One region of the Agrobacterium sp. LEGMi-208b genome, then DNA from elsewhere that is predicted to be linked to it. Evidence: predicted binding sites of a transcription regulator. Region 1 holds the regulator's gene; each other region holds the start of a gene.
What was found. The regulator LexA, encoded in region 1, represses DNA repair genes until DNA is damaged. The targets are predictions, from matches to a motif close to TGTTCNNNNTGTGTTCNG.

Region 1 (7,310 bases):
GAACATGGTCGTGGGGAAGCCGAGCGCCTTCAGCGTGATGCCCGAATAGAAGTCGACATTCGGGTATAGCTTCTTTTCGACGAAATAGGGGTCGGAAAGGGCGATCTTTTCCAGTTCCAGCGCGACCTGCATGATCGGATCGTCGGAATTGCCGGTGGCTTCCAGCACTTCGTACATCGTCTTCTGCATGATCTTGGCGCGCGGGTCGTAGTTCTTGTAGACGCGGTGGCCAAAGCCCATCAGGCGGAACGGATCGTTCTTGTCCTTGGCGCGGGCGATATACTCAGGAATACGGTCAACCGTGCCGATTTCGTTGAGCATGTTGAGCGCCGCTTCGTTGGCGCCGCCGTGAGCCGGGCCCCAGAGGCAGGCGATGCCAGCCGCGATACAGGCGAACGGATTTGCACCCGACGAACCGGCAAGACGCACCGTGGAGGTGGAGGCGTTCTGCTCGTGATCGGCATGCAGGATGAAGATGCGGTCCATGGCGCGGGCCAGAACCGGGTCCACCTTGTAGTCCTCGCACGGCACGGCAAAGCACATGTGCAGGAAGTTGGAGGCGTAATCCAGATCGTTCTTCGGATAAACGAAGGGCTGGCCGATATGGTACTTGTAAGCCATGGCGGCGATCGTCGGCATCTTCGCGATCATGCGCAGCGAGGCGACCATGCGCTGGTGCGGATCGGTGATGTCGGTCGAGTCGTGGTAGAAGGCCGAGAGAGCGCCGACCGTGCCGCACATGACGGCCATCGGATGCGCATCGCGACGATAGCCGGTGAAGAAGCGGCTCATCTGCTCATGCACCATGGTGTGGCGCGTGACACGGGTGTCGAAATCCTTCTTCTGCGCAGCCGTCGGCAGTTCGCCGTAGAGCAGCAGGTAGCAGGTTTCCAGGAAGTCGCCCTGTTCGGCGAGCTGCTCGATGGGGAAACCACGATGCAGGAGAACGCCCTCGTCACCGTCGATATAGGTGATCTTGGATTCGCAGGAGGCCGTCGACGTGAAACCCGGGTCGTAGGTGAAGGAGCCCGTGTGTTTATACAGCGTGGCGATATCGACGACGCTTGGTCCAATCGTGCCTTCCCTGACCGGGAGTTCCACCTGCTTTTCGCCAAGTGTCACTGTAGCGCTTTTTTCCGTCATACTGATCCTCCGAGAACATGCGGGTGGGGGCGCTGAGACACGCCCCGCGGTTAAGCGTCTACCGATTAGCTATATGATCCTGGCGCCGATGCCAAGCTATCCAAAGGTCAAATTGTGCATTGCGGCAAACGCAATGACGTTGCTTTTTGCTTTCTTGATCATGGCAATTCAATCTCGGTCAACGCCGGGTTAAAGGAAAGCATTGCAATCCCTCGCGTCCGCCTGCAAACCTGTTTCCGGTGCGGCAGGGGCGCGGCGCGGATTGCTCGGTCAAGGGGAAAAACAGCATTTCGGATATGCGGAAACGATGCAGGGCGGCTTGCCCGGCACGGCGGATATCCTGTTTCCGCTACGCAGAACCGGCGATATAGCGCCCTATGGTGCGCTCGCCCCTGTGAGCAAGCCGAACCTGCGCGTTGCCGCCTCTCAAAAAATCGCCGCATGTTTGGCCGAGGAGCGCGCATTCGGCCATGATTTTCTTTTCGTACCGGTTTTCATCGGCAGCGGTGCGATCCTCTGGTTTTCCCTCGACACTTCGCCTTCATTTCCCATCCTGGCGGTCACATGTCTCATCGCCGCTGGCCTGGCATTTTTCGCGAAATATCGCTCGGGCTTCGCGGCGACGGCCTGCACCCTTGTTGCGCTGTTCTTGCTGGGCATGCTTTTCGCCGAAATCGAAACGCGGCGGGCAGGGACCGTGGTGCTGGATACGCCCGTCACCACCACCATCACCGGCAGGGTGATGCGCAGGGAGGTCGATGCCCGTGGCAACTGGCGATATGTGGTGCAGCTGGCCGCGACGGAGGCGCCGACACTGTCACGCCCGCCGGGGAAGGTCTCGCTTCTCTCACGCGGGGCAGGCGAGCCTGTCGCACTTGGCGCGACCATTCGTGGCAAGGCGCGGCTTTCACCGCCGTCCGGCCCGGCTTTGCCGGGGCTCAACGATTTCGTCTTCGCCTCCTATTTCAAGGGCATAGGCGCGACCGGATTCTTCTACAAGCCGCCACAGGCGGTCACTCCACCCGGCATCGACGCGAAGACCGACTGGCTGGAATGGGCCGACATGCAACTCTATGGCCTTCGTACCGCCATTGCCGAGCGCATCCGCAACACCATCGGCGGCGATGCCGGAGCCTTTGCCGCCTCCATCGTCACCGATGAGAGACAGGCCATATCTCCCGAGACGATGGAAGCGTTGCGACTGTCCGGCCTTGCCCATATCGTCGCCATATCCGGCCTCAACATGGCGCTGGCGTCCGGCATATTCTTTGTCGGGCTGAGGCTTGCCTTCAGTCTTTTTCCGGCATTTGCACAGCGCTGGCCCGTCAAGAAGATTTCGGCTTTCGCCGCGCTCCTGATGACGCTTGCCTATTATCTCATTTCCGGTTTCGCCGTCTCCGCCGAACGCGCCTGGTTGATGACATCGGTGATGCTGATCGCGGTGCTGTTCGATCAACCCTCGCTCAGCCTTAGGAATGTGGCGCTTTCCGCGCTGGTCATTCTTGCTTTTTCGCCATCGGAAATCATGGGGCCGAGCTTCCAGATGTCTTTTGCCGCGACCATCGCGCTCGTCGCCTCCTACGCCGCCTGGAGCCGCTGGCGCGCCGAGCGGGAACGTCTGTTCATCGGGCGCAAACCGGCATGGATGACGGTGGCGCAAACGGCGGGCGCCATCATCGGCGGCGTCATGACGACGTCGCTGATCGGCGGGCTCTCGACGGCGGTCTATTCGGTCGAGCATTTCCAGCGTGTCACCACCTATGGACTTTTCGCCAATCTGGCCGCCATGCCGCTGATGTCGCTCATCGTCATGCCCTTCGGCCTTGTCGCCATGCTGTTGATGCCCTTCGGGCTCGACGCGCCATTCCTGAAGGTCATGGGTTACGGCATGGCCCTCGTCATCGAGGTTGCGCAGGAGGTGGCGTCCTGGGGAGGAAGTGCGGCAACGGGACGACCCCATGACTGGTTTCTGGGTCTCGCTTCGGCTGGTTTTCTGCTGCTGACATTGCTGCGCAGCCGGCTTGCGCTTCTCGGCATGCCGTTTCTGTTCCTCGCCTTTGGCCTGTCGGCCGCCGCGGCCTATCGCAACCCGCCTGATCTGCTCGTTCATGAGGATGGCGAGCTGGTGGCGCTGCTGGCGGACGGCAAAGTCTACACGACAAAAGCTCAGCCGCAGGGTTTCGTTTATGGTCAGTGGCAAAGGGCGCTGCTTTTGCCGGAACAGCCTGTGCCGCCGGTCTTTCTCAAGAGCGAGACCACGACAACCAAAGTGGCTTTGACCACGAAGGCGAAGCTCGATCCGAAAGAGATGAGCGCTGTCGCCCGGCGGATGACGGTGGCCCTTAGAGACGCCGAAGCCGGTGTTTTTACCTGCAGCAAAGGCATATGGTGCGCAGCGCGCGCGGGAAGCGGCGAATGGATCATCGTTCTGGAAGACGGCCGCTTTGCTGGAAAGGCCTGCGATATCGCCGATATCGTTATAGTCTCTCGCAGAACCTCCTTCTCCCAATGCCGCTCGGGCGCGCTCCTGTTGAACCGCGATATTTTGCGGCGGCTCGGTTCGCTGGAGCTGGACTTCGCAGACAGCGATCAGGCAGGGGTGGTCGGCAGGTTGGGCGCCGCAATCGCCCGAATGGACAGGCCCTGGAGCGAACATCGCTATTACGACTGGAAAAGCGGCCGCTTTGAACACGACCTGCCTGATGCCGTGACCCGGTTGCTGGCGGCATCGCAATAAAGTGCCGCCAGCATGGATCGTCAGGCCTTGATGCGCAAATCCGCGGTCATATCGCCGATCCCGCCGATTTCCTCTTCATGCGCCGCGTCGCGCCATGTCTCCTTCAGTCCGGCCTCGTACCATTCGCGCATGGCGGGAAGGGCAAGCAGCCGGTCGCAATAGGCTTTTGCCGCGGGCGAAAGTTCCGCCCCATAGGTCTGGAAACGAAAGGCCACCGGGCAGAAGAAGGCATCGACCGCCGTGAATTTCTGGCCCGCAAGATAAGGCCCGCCAAATTTCGCGAGACCTTCGCTCCACAGCGCATCGATGCGCTTTATATCGGCCGCAAGCCCGGCATCGCCACCCTTCGGTTTTACGCGAATGCCGACCGACATGGGGTAGAGATTGCGCAGCGAGGAAAAACCCGCATGCATTTCGCTCGCCGCCGAACGAGACCAGGCCCTTGCCTGCTTGTCGCTCGCCCAGACGCCCTGGTGTCTTTCCGCCAGATATTCGGCGATCGACAACGATTCCCAAACCGTCACGCCCTCATCGACAAGGCAGGGCACCTTGCCGGTCGGGGAAAAGGTAGAGAAGGAAACGCCTTCGCCGAAGGGAACGAGTTTTTCATCGAAGGCGATGCCGAGCGTGCGCATCAATATCCAGGGCCGCAGCGACCATGAGGAATAGTTCTTGTTGGCGATATAAAGATCGTACATGGCGTGCTCCCCGATATGACGCGCATTTCTATAACGGCGGATGGGCCTTGGAATATCGCAAATAATCCATGGCTCCCATAAGCCGCATTGATAAATGGGAAGGTGAGGGCAGGGAGAAGGACCGACATCCACGTCACCGCCCGGAGACCGACAGCGGAACACTCCGCGAAGAGACTGATAACCTGCATACCTGCTTAACGAAACGAAGGATGCCCATTGTCCATGGTCTCAACCAGCTCCCATTTTGCCGCAGCCTGCACCACAACGAAAACATCTGGCATGAAGCCGGAACCACCCTTCACGACAAAAGACGCGCCGATCCTCTGGATGATCTCTCTTTACCTCTGCAAAGCCGCATCGTTCCAGCGGGCAAACCGCGATGTTTCAAAGGGAGCGTCATCTTTCCGATGACGCTCACAGCGAAAAAAGGCCGCCAATTAATGATAACGGCGGATCAGCCCAACCAGCTTACCCTGGATCTTCACCCGGTCTGGTCCGAAAATACGGGTCTCATAGGCGGGATTGGCCGCTTCCAGAGCGATGGAGGCTCCCTTGCGGCGGAAACGCTTCAGGGTCGCTTCTTCATCATCCACCAGCGCCACGACGATATCGCCCGGATTGGCCGTATTGCCGTTGCGGATGATGACGGTATCGCCATCAAAAATGCCGGCCTCGATCATCGAGTCGCCCTTGACCTCAAGTGCGTAATGCTCGCCTGAACCCAGCATGTCGACCGGCACGGCCACATCATGTGTGTTGTTCTGGATGGCGGAAATCGGCACACCGGCGGCGATGCGGCCCATGACCGGCACGGTGACGGCGCCGCCGAGATCATTGGCTGGCGCCTTGGGGGCGGGGGCCGGTTCCGGCGTCTTCGGCTTGCCGAGGCTGCCCTCGATGACGCTCGGCGAAAAGCCGCGCTGCGGCCTCGCACCCGGCGTGTAGGCCTCCGGCAATTTGATCACTTCCAGCGCCCGCGCCCTGTTAGGTAGCCGGCGAATAAAGCCGCGCTCCTCGAGTGCGGTGATCAGCCGGTGGATGCCGGATTTGGAGGCAAGATCGAGTGCGTCCTTCATTTCATCGAAGGAGGGCGGCACGCCGGACTCTTTCATTCTTTCATGAATGAAGAGAAGCAATTCCTGCTGTTTGCGCGTGAGCATGAGGAAAACACCCTTGAGAATCGTCGTTGAAGTCGCGAAACAAATACAGAACGAACACTATATGTTCCATATGTGTTCCGCAATCCCCTAAAATTTCGTGAAGCCGCTATCTGTTGTTTTGATGATTTGCCTGAAAGCGCACAATTGTGCTTTTCTGCGGTCCGGACTGTTCGGCATGGTCCTGCCGGACTTGACAAGCAGGAAGCACGACAATGACGAAGCCCCACCGTGTCGACCACCTCGTTCTGCCCGTGAAGGTCCTTACGCTTGCCGCAGATCGCCTTGCGAGCCTTGGATTCACGGTCGCGCCCACCGCTCTCCACCCCTTCGGCACCCAGAATGCCTGCGTTTTTTTCTCAGACGGCACCTATCTGGAGCCCCTAGCAATTGCTGAGCCGGATAAGTATATCGCCTCAATCGGCAGGGGAGATGTGTTCACCGCAAGGGACCATGCCTTCCGCAATCATGCCGGAGAGGAGGGGTTTTCCGCTCTTGTCGCCGCGACGGAGGACGCTTTGGCCGATCATGGCAGATTCGTTGCCTCCGGTTTTTCGGCGGGCGAAGTCTTCGAATTTTCACGTCCGGTCAAGATGCCGGACGGTTCGCAAAGCGAGGCGGCCTTTCGGCTCGCCTTTGCGGCAAGTGGGCCGGCGGCGGATTTCTTCCTGTTTAGTTGTGAGCGGCTGCAGGCCCTGCCGGGTGACCGCGTGGCGCTGGAGCGGCATGCCAACGGCACTACCGGGCTATGCGAGATCGTGCTGTCTTACGGCGGTGATGTGGATTCGCCCCGGCTGATCGAAACGGTTTTTGGCTGTGCCGGCACGCTGTCTGCGGATGGTGATGTGGTTTTCGCAACCGGCAATGCACGCATAAGACTAACCGGAAAACCGGCCTTCGGCGATGAACCCGTAAATGCCCCCGTGAACGCCAATAAGTGGAGCGGCGGCGGATTGCACGGCGCGGGCATCGTCTTTTCCGTTGACGATCTTGCCGTGACAGAAGCGGTGCTTACTGCTAATGGCGTCTCCAGCGCAGAAGCGGACGGCCGTCTGGTGGTGTCCGCAGCACCCGGTCAGGGCGTTGCCTTCGCCTTCGAGGAAAAATGATGAGCGTTACGAACAATCTCAAAGTCACCGCCGGCGACGGCGCCAATTCGGTTTCCTTTTCCAATACAGAGCGATTTTCCCTGATCGCCGGCCCCTGCCAGATGGAAAGCCGGGAACATGCCTTCATGATCGCTGGCGTTCTGAAGGAGCTTTGCGACAAGCTGGGGATCGGGCTCGTTTATAAGTCGTCCTTCGACAAGGCGAACCGTACTTCGCTTTCCGGCAAGCGCGGCATCGGCCTTGAGAGCGCCATGCAGGTTTTCGCCGATCTCAAGAAGGAATTCGGCTTTCCTGTTCTGACCGACATTCACACCGAAGAACAGTGCGCCATCGTTTCCGAAGTGGTGGATGTGCTGCAGATCCCGGCCTTTCTCAGCCGCCAGACCGATCTTCTCGTCGCCGCCGCGAAAACCGGCCGCGTCATCAATGTCAAGAAGGGCCAGTTCCTCGCCCCCTGGGACATGAA
Region 2 (7,310 bases), 480 kb from region 1:
CGCTTCCTGGAGCAGCCGCCGGTCGAGCCGGTGGAGCGCGTCTACTCGCTGGATGAAGTGCGTTATTCGGCCCGTATCCGTGACAAGGTGCGCCGTATCGACCTCGATACGATCACCTTTGCGACCGGCAGCGCCGAAATTCCGATGGCGCAGGCCCGTTCGCTGCGCAAGGTGGCCGACGCGATCAACAAGGCGCTGCAAAAGAACCCGGCGGAAACCTTCCTGATCGAAGGCCATACCGATGCCGTCGGTTCGGATGAAAGCAACCTCGTTCTTTCCGACGAGCGTGCCGCCTCCGTCGCCAACGTGCTGACCGATGTTTATGGCATCCCGCCGGAAAATCTCGCGACGCAGGGTTATGGTGAGCGTTACCTGAAGGTCCAGACGCTCGGCCCGGAACAACAGAACCGCCGCGTCACCATCCGCCGCGTGACGCCGCTGGTGAAGCCGGTCGCGCAGAACTGATCGGGTTCGGCAGGAAAAACGAAGGCCCGGAAGCGCAAGCTTTCCGGGCCTTTTTTGTTGATTACGATGTCCCCAGCGCCGAAGCGTTTGACGAAGTTGGATCATCCGCAATCCGTCACCCCGGACCAGATCCGGGGTCCAGCGTGATCAAGTCCTTGATCACGAAAGACTCTTTCACGGCGCAGACGCGCCGTGGCTGGATGCCGGATCTAGTCCGGCATGACGGAGGAGAGGTTTTCGAACCCTGCCATCGCCCGCAAATTTGAGAATGATCCCAATCCCGGCGGTTAGTTCAGCGCGACCGCGATCTCAGCCGCAAGCTGCGCATTGTTACGCACCAGCGCGATATTGGTCTCAAGGCTCCTTCCATCCGTCAGGCGGAAGATATCGCCGAGCAGATAGGGCGTGACCGCCTTGCCGGTGACTTCGTCGCGCTCGGCGTGGGAGATTGCACGGTTGATGTAGATTTCCATCTCCTCGCGCGGAATTTCGTCCTCTTCCGGCACGGGATTGGCCACCAGCATGCCGCCATCGATGCCCAGCTGTTCGCGGGTCGCCTGGAAATTGGCGATTGCCGCCGGGCTGTTCAGCGAGAGCGGGCTCGGCAGGCCGGAGGAGCGCGACCAGAAAGCCGGGAATTCTTCCGAGCCGAAAGTGACGACCGGTACGCCATTGGTTTCGAGAACTTCAAGCGTCTTCGGAAGATCGAGGATCGCCTTGGCGCCGGCGCAGACGACGATGACGCCGGTTTTCGCAAGCTCGGTCAAATCGGCGGAGATGTCGAAGGTCTCTTCAGCGCCCTTGTGCACGCCGCCGATGCCGCCGGTGGCGAAAACGCGGATGCCGGCGCGGGCGGCGGCGATCATGGTGGCGGCCACCGTGGTGGCGCCGGTGCGGCGCTCGGCGATCGCAAAGGCGATATCGGCGCGCGAGACCTTCATGGCGTCGGTGGTCTGGGCCAGCGCGTCGAGCTGGTCTTTCTCAAGGCCGATATGCAGCGTGCCGTGAATGACGGCGATGGTTGCCGGAACCGCACCCTGATCGCGGATGATCTGTTCGACGCTTTCCGCCATCTCGATATTGCCGGGATAGGGCATGCCGTGGGTGATGATGGTCGATTCAAGCGCGACGATCGGCGCACCGCGCTGCTTGGCGGCGGCGACTTCCTCAGAATAGACGATGGGCAGGAGCGGGGAGATGGGGCGGGTCATTTCATCTGTTCCAGTTTTTAAAAGCGGGTTCATGCCAGCATTTCCGCCTGGGGAACAAGCCCCAACATGGCGTCGACACTGTCTTTTGATAGGTCCTGGGAGGTGGCGAAGGGGGACTGCACGGTAATGGCCGCTGCCGCCGCGCCCTGCCTCAACGCTTCCCCAATCGTCTTTCCCTCGGCGATGGCGGCGAGATAACCCGACGCCATGGCGTCGCCCGCCCCCGTCACATCCTTTACCTCGCGGATGAGGGGCGGATGGAGGATGGCTTTTTCCGTGCCGTTGAAGGCCACGACTTCGCTTGCGCCGCGGGTGACGACGCCGCCGGCAAGCCCGGCCTTGCGCAGGATGTCGGGCCAGTCGCGCACATTGACCGCCGTTTCGCCGGTCAGCGCGCGGGCTTCCGCCTCGTTCATGAAGAGGATGTCGATATCGCCGAGCGCCGCTTTCAGCCTCACCGCTTTGGCGGGCGAAATGGCGATGGCCGCGAGCGGCTTTTCGCAGGCGCGGGCGACGAGGCCGAGCGCCGTCAGCGTATCATCGGGCAGATTGGCGTCGCAGAGCAGGATATCGCTCGCCGTGATCGCCTCGCGCACCGCCCGCACCTTCAGGCGGCGCGGCGTGAAGAGCTTGTAGAGGTCCATATCGGCCAGCGCGATGACCAGATTGCCGTCACGCTCCAGAATGGCGGTGTAGCTTGGCGTGCGGCGGTCGAGGAAGGTGAAGGGCGTATCTTCAACGCCTGCCTGCCTTGCGGCCTCCGCAACCGCCTCACCGGTCACGTCGCCGCCGCGCGGGGCGATGATGCGGACCTGAAAACCGAGGCGGGAGAGATTGCGCGCGGCGTTGAAACCGCCGCCGCCTGCCTCTTCCATCCAGGAGCCGGGGTTGCTCGCGCCGGGCGCCGTCTCGGTCTCGATCATGCCGCGCCTGTCGATATGCGCACCGCCCAGAACGAGTATTTTCTTCACGCGTGTATTTCCCTCTCTGGCGGATGGAAAGACCGGACGATTCGGCCTAAACTGATGTCTTCCTGACCTCGCATCCGGTTTGCGGCTATGGGCCCGGCACGGAAAAACGAAAGCAGAACAAACGACTTATCGCTATTTGTTTTCAATGTGCTGGCTCAGCCTTGCGAAATGAGAACAAATAGAGTACATACCGTTTCCATACTGCTTCATTGCCTGTGCGGCTTCAATAACCTAAAGGTGGTTCGGATGGCACAAAATTCTTTGCGTCTCGTAGAGGATAAATCGGTGGATAAAAGCAAGGCACTGGAAGCGGCGCTCTCCCAGATCGAACGGTCGTTCGGCAAGGGATCGATCATGAAGCTCGGTTCCAATGAAAATGTGGTGGAAGTGGAAACCGTTTCGACGGGTTCGCTCAGCCTGGATATCGCGCTCGGAATCGGCGGTCTGCCGAAGGGGCGTATCATTGAGATTTACGGTCCGGAAAGCTCCGGTAAAACGACGCTGGCGCTGCAGACGATTGCGGAAGCCCAGAAGAAGGGCGGCATCTGCGCCTTCGTCGACGCCGAACATGCGCTCGATCCGGTCTATGCCCGCAAGCTCGGTGTGGATCTGCAGGGCCTTTTGATCTCGCAGCCGGATACGGGCGAGCAGGCGCTTGAGATCACCGATACGCTGGTGCGTTCCGGCGCGGTGGACGTGCTCGTGGTCGACTCCGTTGCGGCACTGACGCCGCGGGCGGAAATCGAAGGCGAAATGGGCGACAGCCTGCCGGGTCTTCAGGCGCGTCTGATGAGCCAGGCGCTGCGCAAGCTGACCGCATCGATCTCCAAGTCGAAGTGCATGGTGATCTTCATCAACCAGATCCGCATGAAGATCGGCGTCATGTTCGGTTCGCCGGAAACGACGACGGGTGGTAACGCTCTCAAGTTCTACGCCTCCGTGCGCCTCGACATCCGCCGTATCGGCGCCGTCAAGGAGCGCGAAGAGGTTGTCGGCAACCAGACGCGCGTCAAGGTCGTCAAGAACAAGATGGCGCCGCCCTTCAAGCAGGTGGAATTCGACATCATGTATGGCGAAGGCGTTTCCAAGACCGGCGAGCTGGTCGATCTCGGCGTGAAGGCCGGTATCGTCGAGAAGTCCGGCGCGTGGTTCTCCTATAACAGCCAGCGTCTGGGGCAGGGGCGTGAAAACGCCAAGACCTTCCTGCGCGACAATCCGGATACGGCCAATGAGATCGAACTGGCGCTGCGCCAGAATGCCGGTCTGATTGCCGACCGCTTCCTGCAGAATGGCGGCCCGGACGCCGGCGAAGGCGACGACGGCAGCGACGAGGGCTGATACCTTCCGCGAAGGTCCGGGCATCGCCGCCCGGAGACTTTGCCGAGCCGATATGGATCAAAAGGGTCGTGCGATTTTTCTTCGCGCGACCCTTTTTCCTTGCCTATATGTCTTGCTTCGCCTCCATGGCTGGACAGGGCCGGGTGCGGACGATAAAAGCCAGTGATTTTGCAATATAGCCATCCTTCGGGGTGGCGGTGATGGACTCCAGCTGTGAGCGGTGTGTGGGCATGAGCGGTGTGAATGAAATTCGGTCGACCTTTCTCGACTACTTCAAGAAGAACGGACACGAGATCGTGCCCTCCAGCCCGCTGGTGCCGCGCAACGATCCGACACTGATGTTCACCAATGCAGGTATGGTGCAGTTCAAGAACGTCTTTACCGGTCTTGAAAGCCGTCCCTATTCCACGGCCGCTTCGGCGCAGAAATGCGTGCGCGCTGGCGGCAAGCATAACGACCTCGACAATGTCGGTTATACCGCCCGTCACCACACCTTCTTCGAAATGCTCGGCAATTTCTCCTTCGGCGATTATTTCAAGGAAGAGGCGATCACCCATGCCTGGAACCTGATCACCAAAGAGTTCGGCATCGACCGCAACCGTCTACTGGTTACGGTCTATCACACCGATGACGAGGCCTTTAACCTCTGGAAGAAGATTGCCGGTTTCTCCGACGACCGCATCATCCGCATTCCGACCAGCGACAATTTCTGGGCGATGGGCGATACCGGTCCCTGCGGTCCCTGTTCGGAGATATTCTACGATCATGGCGATCACATCTGGGGTGGACCGCCCGGTTCGCCGGAAGAGGATGGCGATCGTTTCATCGAAATCTGGAACCTCGTCTTCATGCAATATGAGCAGTTGACGAAGGAAGAGCGCATCGACCTGCCGCGTCCGTCGATCGATACCGGCATGGGTCTGGAGCGCATTTCCGCGCTGCTGCAGGGCAAACATGACAATTACGATACGGACCTGTTCCGCGCGCTGATTGCGGCTTCCGTGGAAGCGACCGGCGTTCCGGCCGAAGGCGAAAAGCGCGCCAGCCACCGGGTCATCGCCGACCATCTGCGCTCGTCCGCCTTCCTGATCGCCGATGGCGTCCTGCCGTCGAATGAAGGCCGTGGTTACGTTCTGCGCCGCATCATGCGCCGTGCCATGCGCCATGCCGAGCTTCTCGGCGCGCGCGAGCCGCTGATCTACAAGCTGCTGCCGGCACTGGTGCAGCAGATGGGCCGCGCCTATCCGGAACTCGTGCGCGCCGAGGCGCTGATTTCCGAGACGCTGAAGCTTGAGGAAACCCGTTTCCGCAAGACGCTGGAACGCGGCCTGTCGCTGCTGTCCGATGCCACCTCGACCCTGCACAAGGGCGACATGCTGGATGGCGAAACCGCTTTCAAGCTTTACGACACCTATGGCTTCCCGCTCGACCTGACGCAGGACGCGCTGCGTGCCCGCGAAATTGGCGTCGATATTTCCGGCTTCACCGATGCGATGGAGCGCCAGAAGGCCGAAGCCCGCTCGCACTGGGCCGGCTCCGGCGACAAGGCGACCGAGACGATCTGGTTCGAGCTCAAGGAAAAACTCGGCGCGACCGAGTTCCTCGGTTACGACACCGAAACCGCCGAGGGCGTCATCCAGGCGATCGTCAAGGACGGCAAGGCCGTCGAGAGCGCTGCCGATGGCGAGACCGTGCAGGTCGTCGTCAACCAGACGCCGTTTTATGGCGAGTCCGGTGGCCAGATGGGCGATACCGGCGTGATCTCCGGCGACAATGGCGCCTTTGCCGTTTCCGATACCCAGAAGAGGGGTGAAGGCCTGTTCGTGCATTTGGGCACGGTCTCCAAGGGTGGTCTCAAGGTTGGCGATGCCGTTCAGCTGACGGTCGATCATGACCGCCGCTCGCGCCTGCGTGCGAACCACTCCGCCACCCATCTTCTGCATGAGGCGCTGCGCGAAGTGCTCGGCACGCACGTCGCCCAGAAGGGTTCGCTGGTTGCGCCCGAGCGCCTGCGCTTCGACGTTTCGCATCCGAAGCCGATGTCGGCCGAGGAGCTGAAGGTCGTCGAAGAGATGGCCAACGAAATCGTGCTGCAGAACTCGCCGGTCGTGACCCGCCTGATGAGCGTCGACGATGCCATTGCCGAGGGCGCCATGGCGCTGTTCGGCGAAAAATACGGTGACGAAGTTCGTGTCGTCTCCATGGGCACCGGCCTGCATGGCGCAAAAGCCAACCGCCCTTATTCCGTCGAGCTTTGCGGCGGCACGCATGTGGCGGCCACCGGCCAGATCGGCCTCATCCGCATTCTCGGCGAAAGCGCCGTTGGTGCCGGCGTGCGCCGCCTTGAAGCCGTAACGGGGCAGGGCGCGCTTGCCTATCTCTCCGAACAGGATGAGCGGGTGAAGGCGCTTGCCTCGTCGCTGAAGGTTCAGCCGGGCGATGTGCTGTCGCGTGTCGAAGGGCTGCTCGATGAGCGCAAGAAGCTGGAGCGCGAACTTGCGGATGCGCGCCGGAAGCTTGCCATGGGCGGCGGTTCGGCGGATGCCGGCGCAAGCGACGTCAAGCAGGTGGCCGGCGTCAATTTCCTGGCGAAATCCATGTCCGGCATCGATGCAAAGGACCTCAAGGGTCTTGCCGATGAGGCCAAGGCCAATCTCGGCTCGGGCGTTGTGCTGCTGATCGCCGTTTCCGAAGACGGCAAGGCAAGTGCTGTCGCTGCCGTGACCGAAGATCTGACCGCCCGTTTCAGCGCCGTCGATATCGTCCGCACCGCTTCCGCAGCCCTTGGCGGCAAGGGCGGCGGCGGCCGTCCTGACATGGCGCAGGCCGGCGGCCCGGATGGCGCAAAGGCGCAGGACGCGATCGAAGCGGTGGCGGCGGCGCTGGCCGCCTGATCCCCCAAAACCACAGGGTTGGTCCGGTTTTCCGGGCCAACCGTTTCCGTTTTCACCAATGAGGTGAGGGCGGTCGGCTGCCGGCCTCATTTGCCGGGCACCCAACTGAGCAGGATTTGTCAAATCGGGTTATGGTTCTATTGGCCATCGGATTTGCAAAGAGGCTCGATATGAACGGTGACACGGCTTGGGCAATCTATGAAACGCGTCTGAGGCGGGTTTCAGCCTATATTCATGACCATCTTGACGAAGAACTGGATATGGGCCGGCTGGCGGAAATCGCCTGCATGTCAAGCTATCACTGGCACAGGATTTATCGGGCAATCCATGGCGAAACGGCGGCGATGACCGTCAAGAGGCTGCGGTTGCACCGCGCGGCGGGCGAGATCGTCCGCGGCGATCTTGCCATCGGCGACATTGCAAAACGATCG
Region 3 (7,310 bases), on a different replicon from region 1:
TTTTTCCTATCGCCTGATCGGTCAGGGGGAAAACAGCGATTACTGGCGTAATTTCGGTGAGAAGAAGAACTGGCTCATCGCACCGTCGCTGAAATGGAGCGGCGAGGATACCGATATCACGGTTTCCTACATGCATGAGGACTACAGCGTGCCGTTCGATCGCGGCACGATCTTCGATCCGGCGACCGGCAGGGCGATCAATGTCAGCCGCCGCCTTCGCCTTGATGAAGCCTATAACATCACCGACGGCAAATCCGATCTGGCGAGCATCGCCATAGACCGGCAACTGTCCGACGACTGGAAACTGTCGCTGAACTACGCTTATAGCCGCAACGAATATTCGGACAATCAGGCGCGCGTGATGGGTTATAATTCCCGCACCGGGCAGGTGACGCGACGGGCCGATGCGACGCAATATTCGACGATCTACAATCACGCGGTCCGGGCGGATCTGACGGGTGAGGCCGAAATCGGCGGGCTGCGCAACGACCTGCTGTTCGGTGCGTCCTATGATTACAGCGATACTCTGCGCACCGATATGCTGCGCTGCGCGAATTCCACGAATTTCAATATCAACAATCCCGTCTATGGCCGCTTGCCGGTCTGCACCACGGTGCGGGCGGTCGATAGCGACCAGACCGAAGAGCTTTCCACCGCCTCGATCTATATGCAGGATGCCCTGCATCTTAACGATCAATGGATCGCGGTCGGCGGTTTGCGTTACCAGTATTACGACATCTATGCCGGCAAGGGCCGTCCCTTCGTCGTCAATACCGAGAAGGATGGCGGCGAACTCATCCCCAATGCCGGCCTCGTCTACAAGCTCACTCCGAATGCCTCGCTTTACGCCAATGTGGCCAAAACCTTCCGCCCGCAATCATCCATCGGCGCCTATTATGGCGGGCTCGATCCGGAAGAGGGCATTTCCTATGAAGTAGGCGCCAAGTTCGATCTTTTCGCCGGGCTCAACGCCAATATCGCCCTGTTCAACGCCCGCAAGCGCAATGTCGCCTATTCGGAAGATGTCGGCGGCGTCTCCACGGTGAAGGCCGCCGGCCTCGTCCGTTCGCGCGGTGTCGAGGTCGATATTGCCGGCAGCCTGACCGACGATCTCGATCTCATCGCAAGTTATGCCTATACGGATGCGCTCGTGCTCGAGGATCCCACCTATGCCGGCAAACGCCTGCCGAATGTGGCGCGCCACACCGGCTCGCTCTTCCTCGCCTATGATGTCGGCGAGGTCGGTCCGAACGGCAATACGTTGCGCATCGGCGGCGGCGTCCGGGCGGTGGGTGAGCGCGCGGGCATCAATGACAATTCCTATAATCTGCCGGGCTATGCGGTCTTCGACGCCTTCGCCACCTATACGCTTCAGTTCGAAAAGCCGGTGACGCTGCAGCTCAATCTGAAGAACATCTTCGACAAGACCTATTACACCTCGTCCATCGGCTCCACCAGCTATGCCAATGTCGTGGGTGAGCCCTTTAATGTCAGCCTGACGGCCAGCGTGAAATTCTGACGGCAGCGTCGACCGGAAACAATCACAAGTCATGAGAGCGGGGTGAATGCCCCGCTTTTTATTTCCACATGGCGCGCATGCGTGCGCCTACATCGATGCGGATCTGCTGCGCGCTGCGTTCGGAAGCGGCAGCCGACACCAGTGGCCAGGTTGCCGTTTCGAAGAATTGCAGCAATGTCGCCGGTATGAAGCGGGTTCTGGCGGCGTAGACATGCCTGTCGCCCTGCTGGTTCTGCCCGCCGGTGAAGAAACGTTGCGGCGTGATCAGCGACAGACTGTCCTTGGCGCGCGTCATGGCGACATAAAGCAGCCGGCGTTCTTCCTCCAGCTCCTGGGTGGTGCCGACCCCGAGATCGGAGGGGATGCAGCCATCGACCACATTCAGGATGAAGACGGAACGCCATTCCTGGCCCTTTGCCGAATGGATGGTGGAGAGGCTGAGATAGTCTTCATCGAGCAGCGGCACGCCCGCCTGGTCGCTGGTGGCGTCCGGCGGATCGAGCGTCAGCTCGGTCAGAAAGCGCTCGCGCGAGGGGTAGCCGCCGGCGATCTGCTCGAGCTGCAGCAAATCGGCCTTGCGGGTGTCCGCATCCTCATGGATGCGTTCCAGATGCGGTTCGTACCACAGCCGCGCCTGACCGATCTGGCCCGGCCAGTCATTCGGGGCCTGCCGCAGGCCCACCAGCATCTGCGTGAAGGCTGTCCAGTCGTCGCCGGTCTTCGGCGGCGGCGGAATTTCGGCAAGGGCAAGCAGAGGCTCGGGGTCTGTCGCGATCGCATCGAGAATATTGCCGGCTTTCTTTGGTCCGATGCCGGGCAACATCTGCAGCAGCCGGAAGCCGGCGACACGGTCGCGCGGGTTCTGTGCGAAGCGCAGCACGGCCAGCATGTCCTTCACATGGGCGCTGTCGAGGAATTTCAGACCGCCGAATTTGACGAAGGGGATGTTGCGGCGGGTCAGTTCCACTTCAAGCGGCCCGCTATGGCTGGAGGTGCGGAACAGCACGGCCTGCTGTTTCAGCGTCATGCCGGTTTCGCGGTTGGCGAGAATCTGGTCGATGATGAAATTCGCCTGCTCGGTCTCGTCTTTCACCGTCACGAGTTTCGGGCGCTCCAGCGACTGCCGCTCGGTCCAGAGGTTCTTGGTGAACCGCTCGCGCGCCAGATCGATGACACCGTTGGCGGCCGCCAGGATCGGCTGCGTCGAGCGATAGTTGCGGTCAAGCGTGATGATGTCGGCCGCCGGGCTGAAGGAGGCCGGAAAATCGAGGATGTTGCGCACCGTCGCGGCGCGGAACGAATAGATCGACTGTGCATCGTCACCCACCACGGTCAATCCTCGGCCGCCGGGTTTGAGCGCCATCAGCACCGAGGCCTGCAGCCGGTTGGTATCCTGATATTCGTCGACCATCACATGGTCGAAGCGGTTGCCGATATCATCAGCCAGAACGGGATCGCTGACCATCTGCGCCCAATAGAGCAGAAGATCGTCGTAATCGAGCACGTTCTGGACCTGCTTGGCCTCGACATAGGCCGCAAACAGTTCTTTAAGTTCGCTCTCCCAGTTGGCGACCCAGGGATAATGCTGGCGCAATATCTCCTTGAGCGGCGTCTGGGAATTCACCACCCGCGAATAGATCGCAAGACACGTGCCCTTCGTTGGAAAGCGGCTTTCGGTCTTGGAAAAACCCAGCTCGTGCCGGGCGAGGTTCATCAGGTCGGCGCTATCCTCGCGGTCGTGGATGGTGAAATCGATGTTGAGCCCGATCTGCTCGGCATAGATGCGCAACAGGCGCGCGCCGATGCCGTGAAATGTGCCGGACCAAGCCAGCGCATCGGTCATGATCGCCGAATTCGCCCCGATAACGTGTTTGCAGATACGCTCGACCCGCCGCGACATTTCCGTGGCCGCACGCCTCGAAAACGTCATCAGCAGGATACGGCGGGGATCGGCGCCATTCACGATCAGATGCGCAACACGGTGGGCGAGCGTATTGGTCTTGCCCGAACCGGCCCCGGCGATGATCAGTAGCGGCCCGGCCGTGTGTCCGTCTGCCAGCCCAACGCCATGCTCCACCGCCCTGCGTTGCTGTTCGTTGAGCTTTTCCAGATAGGCAACCGCCATGCCAGCAATCCTTAGATAACCTGCCTGTCCCCACGGGTGAGAACCTTGTTCAGAGATGGCAGTCGTCGGAATGTCCGGCCATTGTCTGCCCTGTCGTCGCAATGATTAGCAAAGACTCAAACAGCAATCCAGAACAAATGCTGAACGCATTGTTCCGGTGGTTTGAAGGCGGTCGGTGGTGAAATTTATCGGCCCAAAAGGTTGCTCGTCCCCTGCCGGCGATTGTCGGCTGGCGGGCGGGAAGGCGGGCGGCCGTGGATGGGCCGCCCGATATGGCCGTTGTGGGGTGACCGTTACAGGAAACTGCTTTCGAACAGCTCACCTGAATAGGCCGCATGGGTAACGCCCGCTTCAAGATCGGCCTTGGTCAGCTCATCGACAAAATCGCCGTTCTGCATCACTAGCACGCGGTCGCACATATGGGCGATCACCGCGAGGTCATGGCTGACGAGAACGAAGGTGAGGTCGCGTTCTTCGCGCTGGTCGGCAAGCAGGTTCAGGATTTCCGCCTGAATGGAGACGTCGAGCGCCGATGTCGGCTCGTCGAGCAGCAGGATCGGCGGTTCGAGGATCAGCGCGCGGGCGATTGCCACGCGCTGGCGCTGGCCGCCGGAAAGTTCATGCGGGAAGCGCTCGGCAAAATATGCGGGCAGGCCCACCTGCTGCAGGGCAGCCGGAACCTTCGACCAGCCATCGCCAAGCCCCATGGCGCGGATCGGTTCGGCCAGAGCCCGGCCGATGCGGTGGCGTGGATGCAGCGAACCGTAGGGATCCTGAAACACCATCTGGGCCAGTTTCAGTTCGTCGCGGCTGCGGGTCTTGCCGACCGGTTTGCCGTCAAAGCTGATCGAGCCGGTCCAGCCGGCTTCCAGCCCGGCCAGCGACCGCAGCAAGGTCGACTTGCCGCAGCCGCTCTCGCCGACGATGCCAAGGGTTTCACCCTTGTTGACCGTGAGGCTGACGCCGCGCACGACGTGGTTGCGTTTTTCCTTGGCGCCGTAAACGACGTCGAGCTTGTCTACCGTGATCATCGCATCACCTCCGCGTCGATGGCCTGACGATCCAGCACCTTGAGACGCCGCACCGGATTGCGGGGATCGGGCATGGCCGCGATCAGGCCCCGCGTATAGGGATGCTGGGCATCTTCCAGCTTCGTCAGCGTTTCCACCACGCGCCCGCCATACATGACCAGCACGCGCTCACAGAAGGCCGCAACCATGCGGATGTCATGGCTGATGAGGATCAGGCCGGAATTATTCTCGCGCACCATCTCGTCCAGAAGCAGAAGCACGTCCTTGCGGACGCTGACATCGAGGGCCGAGGTCGGTTCGTCGGCGATGACCAGCTTCGGCTTGGCGAGCAGCATCATGGCGATCATCACGCGCTGTCCCATGCCGCCCGATATCTGGTGCGGATAAAGCGCCATGACGCGCTCGGGATCGTTGATGCGCACGCGCAGCAACATGTCGCGGGCGGCATCTCGCGCCGCCTTGCCGGTCAGCGCCAGATGCAGTTCGGCAGCCTCCGCCACCTGTTTGCCGATGGGCAGCACCGGGTTCAGCGAATAACGCGGGTCCTGCATGATCAGCGCCATCTCGCTGCCGCGGATCGCGCCCATCTGCCGCTCGGACTTTGTGAGCAGCGGTTCGCCGAGGAAGTCCATCTTCTCCGCCGTCACCGTCGCGCTTTTCGGCAGGAGCCGCATGGCGGCCCGGCCGGTGGTGGATTTTCCGGAGCCGGATTCACCGACGATACCGACCCTTTCGCGCCCGACGTCGAAATTGACGTTGGACACGGCGGGAATGGTGTTGCGGCCGAAACGGACATTGAGGTCGCGAACCGAGAGGATGGGGGAGCTATCAGGAACGGGCATGGCGCGGATCCAGCAGGTCGCGCAGCGTATCGCCGGCGATGTTGAAGGCAAGGCTCGTCAGCAGGATGGCGATGCCGGGCATGACGGCGACCCACCAGTAATCGAGCATGAATTTGCGGCCGCTGGAGATCATCGCACCCCATTCCGGCAGCGGCGGCTGCGCCCCGAGGCCGAGGAAGCCGAGTGAAGCGGCGGTCAGGATGATGCCCGCCATGTTCAGCGTCAGGCGAACGATGACCGAGGGAACGCACATCGGCGCAATGTACAGAAACAGGATACGCAGCGGCGAAGCACCGTAGAGACGGGCGGCGGCGACGTAATCGGTATTGCGCACGACGAGCGCTTCCGCCCGGGCAAGACGCGCAATCGGCGGCCATGCCGTCAGCGAGATCGCAATGATCGCCGTCCCGAGGCCGGCGCCCATGGCGGCCGCAAAGGCAAGTGCCAGCACGAGCGAGGGAAAGGACAGGACGATATCCGTCGCGCGCATCAGGATCGCATCGGTGCGCCCGCCGAAGAAACCGGCCATCACGCCGATGGCAAGGCCAATCGGACCGACGATGATCGAGACCGACAAGACGGTCTGGATGGTGATGCGGGTGCCGTAGACGAGCCGGCTGAAAATGTCGCGGCCGAATTCGTCGGTTCCGGCCAGATGCGCCCAGCTGGGAGGCTGAAGCGCGTTTTCGAGCGCCTGCCGGGCAGGATCGTAAGGCGCAATCAGCGGAGCGAAAATGGCGACCAGAACCAGAATGGCCAGAATGGCGAAGCCGAACATTCCAAGCGGTTCGTCGCCGAGCTTTCGAAGTGTCCGCACGGTGGTGGTCGACAGGCGCGAAAGGGCGCCGGGACGATCGACGGTATTGTTATGCGCGATATCGGTCATCGTGCGGCCTCCCGTGTACGGGGATCCAGCGTTGTATAAGCCAGATCGGCGAGGAAGTTGAGCAACATGAATATGAAGCCGATGACGATCGTGGCGGCCAGAATTGCATTCATGTCGCCGATGAGCAGCGCATTCGTCATGTACTGGCCGATGCCGGGCCAGGAAAAGACGATCTCCGTGACGACGGCGCCTTCCAGCAGGTTGCCGTAGGAGATCGCCAGAACGGTGATGAGCTGCACGGCGATGTTGGGCAGCACATGGCGGGTTATGGTGCGTGCGGGGCTGACGCCCTTTGCCCGTGCCGCGATGACATAATCCTGGCTGAGCTGTTCGAGGGTGAAGGCCCTCGTCATGCGGGTGATATAGGCCATGGCCATATAGGCAAGGATAATGGCCGGCAGGATGATGTGTCCAAGCGCGTTCCAGAAGATTTCCGTCTCGCCCGCAAGCAGGCTGTCGACGAGCATCAATCCCGTCTTCGGCTCCACAAGGCCTTCGTAGAAGACATCGACCCGGCCGGGGCCTGCGACAAGGTTGAGGTTCGCGTAAAAAATCACCAGCCCGACGATGCCGAACCAGAAGACCGGTATCGAATGTCCCACAAGCGCAAAAACGCGTGCGAACTTGTCGATGAAGGTATCGCGGAAGAGCGCGGCGGCAAGGCCGAGCGGCACGCCGATAACCGTCGAGATGATGATCGCCAGCGTGGCGAGCTCGAAGGTGGCGGGGAAGGCCTGCGCCAGATCGCGGGTCACCGGGTTGCCGGTGAGGATCGCAATGCCGAAATCGCCATGCAGCAGGCCGCGCAGATAGATGAAGAACTGCTGGTAAAGCGGCAGGTCGAGGCCGAGCCGCGCCCTCATCGCCTCATAGGCTTTCGGGTCCGCAAGTTCGCCGACGATCGCGC
Region 4 (7,310 bases), 1.5 Mb from region 1:
CGGCGAAACGATGAGGCCGAGAACGATGGCGCCCATCGGACCGACGGAGCCGGCGGCAGGCGTGACGGCGACGAGGCCGGCGATCATGCCCGAAGCGGCGCCCAGCATGGAGGCCTTGCCGCGGGTGAAGCTTTCAACCAGCGACCAGGAAACGATGGCTGCTGCGGTTGCGAGGAAGGTGTTCATGGTGGCGAGAACCGCACCACCCGATGCCTCAAGGTTGGAGCCGGCGTTGAAGCCGAACCAGCCGAACCACAGCATGGCGGCACCGACGAGCGTCAGCGTCATGGAGTGAGGAGCCATCATGTCCTTGCCGAAGCCGGTGCGCTTGCCGACCATGATCGCGCCGATCAGACCTGCAATACCGGCATTGATGTGAACGACGGTGCCGCCGGCGAAGTCGAGCGCGCCCATGCCGAAGATCAGGCCGTTCGCATCCCAGACCATGTGTGCGACCGGGAAATAAACGAAGGTGGCCCAGAGAATGGTGAAGAGGATGACGGCGGAGAACTTCACGCGTTCCGCAAAAGCACCGATGATCAGAGCCGGTGTGATGGCCGCAAAGGTCATCTGGAAGGCGATGAAGGTGTATTCGTAGATCACGACGCCTTCAGAGAAGGTGGCGGAGGTGCTGTCAAGCGAAACGCCCGACAGGAACAGCTTGCCGAAGCCGCCGAAATAGGGGCCGGTGCCGCCGCCGAAGGCGAAGGAGTAACCGTAGATGACCCAGACGAGCATCATGACCGCGCCGACGACCGTGCACTGCATGAGAACGGAGAGCATGTTCTTGGTGCGGACGAGGCCGCCGTAAAACAGGGCCAGACCCGGAATGATCATGAAAAGCACGAGGATCGTCGCGACATACATGAATGCGGTGTCGGCTTTTTCCGGAACGGGCGCTGCGGCTGCTGCCGGCGCGGCATCCTGGGCAAAGGCGATGGCCGGCGCCATCAGGGCCGCCGCTGCGGCGCCCAGCTTGCCGAGCGTTGAAAACTTGTTGAGTTGCATGGTTGGAAAACTCCCCTGTCAGCCGTGCTTCAAAGCGCTTCTGTGTTGGTTTCGCCGGTACGGATGCGCACGGCCTGTTCGATAGAGTAGACGAAGATCTTGCCGTCACCGATCTGCCCGGTCTTTGCCGCAGACGCGATCGCCTCGACAGCCTTGTCGATGACGTCGGATGGAACTGCGATCTCGATCTTCAGCTTGGGAAGGAAGCTCACCGCATATTCCGTGCCGCGATAAATCTCGGTATGCCCCTTCTGGCGTCCGTAACCCTTTACCTCGGTCACGGTCAGGCCCTGGATGCCGACGCCGGTGAGCGCTTCGCGCACTTCATCCAGCTTGAACGGCTTGATAATGGCCATCACAATTTTCATCTGGTTTCCCATCCTTTGTTTTGTCCTCGGCACGGAGCCGACTCTCCTGCCGCTGGCAGATCAGTAACAGCGACTGAGGACATACATTCAAAGGACGTGCCAGTTTTGAGTGTGTCTCTAACGTATTGAAATATAAAACTTATATGAACGGCGTCTGAAAAAGGGGCATTTGTCGCCAAAATTTGCGTCTATTAAATGTGCGATTTTCGGAAAAAGCACATTATTTAATCATTTGCCCTTTTGCGGATCAAACCCTCCTGCGCCACGGAGGCGACCAGTTCACCCTGTCTGGTGAAAATATTGCCACGGGTCAGACCGCGTGCGCCGGACGCGCTGGGGCTATCCTGGGTGTAGAGCAGCCAGTCGTCCAGCCGGCAGGGGCGGTGGAACCACATGGCGTGATCGAGGCTCGCCACCTGAATGGACGGATCGAAGATCGTCGTGCCGTGGGCATAAAGCGACGTGTCGAGCAGGGTCATGTCGGAGAGATAGGCGAGGATGGCCGATTGCAGGCGCGGATCAGCAGGCACGTCGCCAACGGCGCGGACCCAGATATCCTGCTGCGGCTCCAGCTTTTCCTTAGAGATATAATGGGTCAGCGAAACCGGCCTGATCTCGATCGGCCGCTTGTTGCTCCAGTATTTGCGGATGGAAGCGGGCGCCTTGGCAAGGAAGGCCGCCTGCATCTGTTCCTCGCTCATCAGCTTCTCGGGCGGTGTCACATCCGGCATCTTGATCTGATGGTCGAAACCATCCTCGAAAATCTGAAACGAGGCCGACATGGAAAAAATGGCTTTTCCATGCTGGATGGCGACCACGCGGCGGGTGCAGAAGCTTGCGCCGTCACGGATGCGCTCCACCTGATAGACGATGGGCACCAGCGGATCGCCGGGGCGCATGAAATAGGCATGCAGCGAATGCACGAAACGGTCGTCATCCACGGTCCTTTGCGCGGCGATCAGGGCCTGCGCGATGACCTGGCCGCCAAAAACCCGCTGCCAGCCGATCTGCGGGCTTTCGCCCCGGAAGAGGTTCTCTTCCAGCTTCTCGAGATCGAGCGTGGCGATGAGATTGGCCATCGGGTCTGACGTTTGCGAGGGATGCGACATTTTTTCGGCCTGCTCCGGCTGTAGGAAGACGTCACATGGTCTATAGTGCGCCGATGATGCGTGCACAAGATTTGAGGAGAAGCGTGATGCTGGACGTGGTAGTTGCAGGCGGCGGATATGTCGGTCTTTCCGCTGCTGTCGCAATCAAGCAGGCGGCCCCGCACCTTGATGTGCAGGTGGTCGAGGCCGCTCCCGAGGACGTCTGGAAGAAGGATATGCGCGCCTCCGCCATCATTGCCGCGGCCACGCGCATGCTCGATGTCTTCGGCATATGGAACGAGATCGAGCCCGAGGCTCAGCCGATCCACAAGATGATCGTTACCGATTCGAAGACCGCCGATCCGGTCCGCCCTGTGTTTTTGACCTTCGATGGCGCGGTGGAAGCGGGCAGGCCTTTTGCCCACATGGTTCCGAACGTCGCTCTGGTGGGTGCCTTGCGAGGCCTGTGCGAGCGCCTCGGTGTCGAAATGCGCCATGGTCTCAGCGTTTCAGGCTTTACCGCAGGGCCGCAATCGACGGCCATAAACCTTTCCGACGGATCGTCGCTCGAAACCCGGTTGCTGATTGCCTGTGACGGGGTTCGCTCGGCGCTGAGGGACATGGCCGGTATCAAAACCGTGCGCTGGGATTACGACCAGTCCGGCATCGTCACCACGGTCGAACATGAGCGGCCGCATGAGGGCTGTGCTGAAGAACATTTCCTGCCTTCCGGCCCTTTCGCCATTTTGCCGCTCAAGGGGAACCGTTCCTCGCTCGTCTGGACCGAACGCAAGGCCGACGCCGACAGGCTGGTCGCTTCCGACGATCTGGTGTTCGAGGAAGAGCTGGAGCGCCGCTTCGGCCACAAGCTCGGTCCCGTCCGTCCCGTTGGTCCCCGCCGTGCTTTTCCGCTCGGTCTGACTTTGGCGCGCTCCTTCGTTGCGCCACGGTTTGCGCTTGCGGGCGATGCGGCGCACGGCATCCACCCGATTTCCGGACAGGGCCTCAATCTCGGTTTCAAGGATGTGGCGGCGCTTGCCGAAACCGTGGTCGAGGCGGACCGTCTCGGCCTCGATATCGGCTCCCTCAACGTTCTGGAGCGGTATCAATCCTGGCGTCGTTTCGACACGCTGCGCATGGGCGTGACGACGGATGTGCTGAACCGGCTTTTCTCCAACGATGTCGGCCCCATCCGCATCATGCGCGATTTCGGTCTGGGCGTGGTGGATCGTTTGCCGGGTCTCAAATCCTATTTCATCGGCCAGGCCGCCGGCACGACGGATGCGAATGCGCCGCGTCTGCTTGCCGGCGAGGCGCTCTGATCCGATCCTTCGTGGATGTTTTGGATAAGCTTTTCCGGGATTGCCGCTTGACAGCCGATTCCGGTATTTTCTGCCCGGCGGCTTTACCGTAAAGCCGAATCCGGCCAAGGACTTATCCGGATTCATAATCTGGTATGGGCCGCATCCTCACCACCCAGATATTGCGGAGAACAAAAGCTGAATCCTGTGGAGTCAGCGATTCGTATTCGATTCGTTCGCAGACTGTTCCGCAGCCGAATCTATTCCATTTTTGCCGGATTCTTTTTGGACCTTCAAGTCACTGAATCTGTACAGAAAAATCATTGGCGGATTCCTCCTTGGCTACTTTACGGATGAGGCCTATTGCCTTTGTCAGCGGGCGTTGCCATGTGTGGTGCGTGCGGCCCGCATTGGTGATGCCGGGCGGCACGACAAGCAGATGAAGTCGATTCGCGGATACTACGTTGAATTTTCGCCCCATGATCCTGAGCGGCCGCGGTGTCACGGCCGTTCTCGGCCCCACCAATACCGGCAAGACCCATTACGCGATCGAGCGGATGGTCGCGCATGGCAGCGGTGTCATCGGCCTGCCGCTGCGTCTTCTGGCGCGGGAGGTCTATACCCGTCTGGTCGAGAAGGTGGGTGCGCCGAATGTGGCGCTGATAACAGGCGAAGAAAAGATCGCGCCTCCCAAAGCCAAATATTCCGTCTGCACGGTGGAAGCCATGCCGCGCGAGACGACCGCCGCTTTCGTTGCCATCGACGAGGTGCAGCTGGCCGGCGATCTCGAGCGAGGGCACATTTTCACCGACCGGGTGCTGCATCTGCGCGGACGGGAAGAGACGCTGCTTCTGGGTGCCGGCACGATGCGCCCGATCCTCGAAAAGCTGCTGCCGGGAATAACCGTGGTGGAGCGGCCGCGCCTGTCGCAGCTTTTTTATGCCGGTCAGAAGAAGATCACCCGTCTGCCGCAGCGCACGGCAATCGTCGCCTTTTCCGCCGATGAGGTTTATGCCATCGCCGAGCTTGTACGCCGCCAGCGCGGTGGCGCGGCCGTGGTGCTGGGCGCGCTTTCGCCGCGCACGCGCAATGCGCAGGTGGGCCTCTACCAGTCGGGTGATGTGGAATATCTTGTCGCGACTGATGCCATCGGCATGGGTCTCAACCTCGATGTCGATCACGTCGCCTTCGCGCAGGACCGCAAATTCGACGGTTACCAGTTCCGCAATCTCAATCCGGGTGAAATCGGCCAGATCGCCGGCCGCGCCGGCCGTCATCTTCGCGATGGTACATTCGGTGTCACGGGGCGTGTCGATCCGTTCGACGACGAGCTGGTGGAGCGGATCGAAACCCATCAGTTCGATGCGGTGAAGGTGCTGCAATGGCGGACGAAAAACTTCGATTTTTCATCCATTGCCAATCTGCGCACGAGCCTTGATGCCGCGCCGACGATCCAGGGGCTTTCGAGGGCTCTGCCAGCCATCGACCAGCAGGCGCTTGAATATCTGTCGCGCTACCCCGAGATCATCGATGTGACGACGACGGATGCGCGGGTGGAAAAACTCTGGGAGGCCTGCGCGCTGCCCGATTATCGCCGCATCGCCCCCGCACAGCACGCCGATCTGATTTCCACGCTCTATTTCGATCTCGTCAAACGTGGCGCGGTGAACGAGGATTTCATGGCCGAGCAGGTGCGCCGCGCCGACCGTACGGATGGAGAGATCGATACCTTGTCTGCGAGGATTGCGCAGATCAGAACATGGACTTATGTATCGAACCGCCCAGGATGGCTTGCCGATCCGACACACTGGCAAGAAAAGACGCGGGAAATCGAGGATCGATTGTCCGATGCGCTACATGAAAGGTTGACGAAACGCTTTGTTGATCGCAGGACATCTGTGCTCATGAGGCGCCTGAGAGAGAATGCGATGCTTGAAGCTGAAATCAGTGTAAATGGTGATGTCTTCGTAGAAGGTCATCACGTCGGCCAGTTGGCCGGGTTCCGGTTCACACCGGTGCCGGGAATGGAAGGGCCGGATCAGAAGGCCGTGCAGGCTGCGGCGCAGAAGGCGCTTGCGCTCGAATACGAGGCGCGTGCCGCGCGTCTGCACGCCAGTGGAAATGGCGATCTCGCTTTGAGCTCCGATGGTCTGGTTCGCTGGTTGGGCGAGCCGGTGGCTCGCCTTTCGGCCGGCGACAACATCATGAAGCCGCGGGTGATCCTGCTCGCCGATGAGCAGCTGAGCGGCAATGCCCGCGATCATGCGCTGGCGCGCGTCGAGCGTTTCGTCAATCACCAGATTGCGACCGTGCTGAAGCCGCTGGACGATATTTCCCGCGCCGAGGACCTTCAGGGTCTGGCGAAGGGCCTGGCGTTCCAGCTCGTCGAAAATCTTGGTGTCCTGTTCCGCCGCGACGTTGCCGAAGACGTGAAGTCGCTCGATCAGGATGCGCGTGCCTCCATGCGCCGTTATGGCGTGCGTTTCGGCGCCTATCATGTTTTCCTGCCTGCGCTTCTCAAGCCCGCCCCGGCGGAGCTTGTCACGCTGCTCTGGGCCTTGAAGAATGACGGCCTCGGCAAGCCGGGTTATGGCGATCTCATCCCGGTGCTGGCCGCCGGCCGTACGTCGGTCGTCACCGATGCCAGCTTCGAGCGCATGTTCTACAAGCTCGCCGGTTTCCGCTTCCTTGGGAAGCGTGCCGTGCGTATCGATATTCTGGAGCGTCTGGCCGATCTCATCCGCCCGCTGCTGCAGTGGAAACCCGGCCAGCAGCCGCGCCCGGAAGGTGCTTATGATGGTCGCCGTTTCACGACCACGACCGCCATGCTTTCCATTCTCGGCGCGACGCTTGACGACATGGAAGAAATTCTGAAGGGTCTTGGTTATCGCGCCGATCAGGTGACGGCGGAAGAGGCGCAGGCCTTCCTCGCCAGCCATGCCGGTGCCTCTGCTCCGGCTGCCGCAGAAGCGGCGACGGCTGAAGAGGAAAACATCGAGACCGAGGAGCACGAGCCGGTTTCCGAAGAGCAGGTGTCCGAAACGGCGGCTGTTGCGGAAGGCGAAGCTGTCGAGGCACCCGTTGCCGAAGCTGCCAGCGAAGAGGCTATCGTTGCCGAGGCTGCGCCGGAAAGCGCGGAGGCCGCCGAGCCCAAGCCCGTTCTTCTGTGGCGTCCGGGTGGTCGCAACGAAAATCAGCGTGGCGAAAACCGTCGTCCCGGCAATCGCGGCCAGGGCCGCGGTGAAGGCGCGCGCGAACAGGGCGAGCGTCGTGGTGAAGGTCGTCGCGACAATCGTGACGGTGCAAACCGCGAAGCTGCCAATCGCAGTGGCGACGGCGAGCGCAAGCGCGATGGCGGCCGTCCCGACCGTGGCAACAACCGCAACAATGATCGTCATGATCGCGGGGAGCGCAAGGACCGGCCGGAACGCAATGACCGTGGCGGAAAGCCGCAGGGTCAGCAGCGCTTCGAAGCCAAGCCGCCACGCAAGGAAAAGCCGCTCGATCCGGATTCACCCTTCGCAAAGCTCGCTGCTCTCAAGGAG

Region 2: a site for LexA is predicted at 2,818-2,835, ahead of recA (recombinase RecA). Genes of this name have one in related genera too.
Region 3: a site for LexA is predicted at 3,774-3,791, ahead of AC5YUO_RS24260 (ATP-dependent helicase). Genes of this name have one in related genera too.
Region 4: a site for LexA is predicted at 3,999-4,016, ahead of AC5YUO_RS08425 (helicase-related protein). Genes of this name have one in related genera too.

What each region holds. Positions count from the first base shown of each region.
Region 1 covers NZ_CM183445.1:162,536-169,845, reverse strand. Annotated here, with positions in the region: gene gltA (citrate synthase) at 1-1,143, opposite strand, end outside; gene AC5YUO_RS00845 (ComEC/Rec2 family competence protein) at 1,451-3,880, shown strand; gene AC5YUO_RS00840 (glutathione S-transferase family protein) at 3,901-4,578, opposite strand; gene lexA (transcriptional repressor LexA) at 5,016-5,738, opposite strand; gene AC5YUO_RS00830 (VOC family protein) at 5,951-6,844, shown strand; gene kdsA (3-deoxy-8-phosphooctulonate synthase) at 6,844-7,310, shown strand, end outside.
Region 2 covers NZ_CM183445.1:2,719,459-2,726,768, forward strand. Annotated here, with positions in the region: gene AC5YUO_RS13295 (OmpA family protein) at 1-465, shown strand, start outside; gene AC5YUO_RS13300 (pseudouridine-5'-phosphate glycosidase) at 753-1,676, opposite strand; gene AC5YUO_RS13305 (carbohydrate kinase family protein) at 1,706-2,647, opposite strand; gene recA (recombinase RecA) at 2,894-3,985, shown strand; gene alaS (alanine--tRNA ligase) at 4,216-6,879, shown strand; gene AC5YUO_RS13320 (AraC family transcriptional regulator) at 7,050-7,310, shown strand, end outside.
Region 3 covers NZ_CM183446.1:2,131,663-2,138,972, forward strand. Annotated here, with positions in the region: gene AC5YUO_RS24255 (TonB-dependent siderophore receptor) at 1-1,519, shown strand, start outside; gene AC5YUO_RS24260 (ATP-dependent helicase) at 1,578-3,644, opposite strand; gene AC5YUO_RS24265 (ABC transporter ATP-binding protein) at 3,938-4,675, opposite strand; gene AC5YUO_RS24270 (ABC transporter ATP-binding protein) at 4,672-5,517, opposite strand; gene AC5YUO_RS24275 (ABC transporter permease) at 5,504-6,403, opposite strand; gene AC5YUO_RS24280 (ABC transporter permease) at 6,400-7,310, opposite strand, start outside.
Region 4 covers NZ_CM183445.1:1,702,595-1,709,904, forward strand. Annotated here, with positions in the region: gene AC5YUO_RS08405 (ammonium transporter) at 1-1,008, opposite strand, end outside; gene AC5YUO_RS08410 (P-II family nitrogen regulator) at 1,038-1,376, opposite strand; gene tesB (acyl-CoA thioesterase II) at 1,601-2,485, opposite strand; gene AC5YUO_RS08420 (ubiquinone biosynthesis hydroxylase) at 2,461-3,786, shown strand; gene AC5YUO_RS08425 (helicase-related protein) at 4,245-7,310, shown strand, end outside.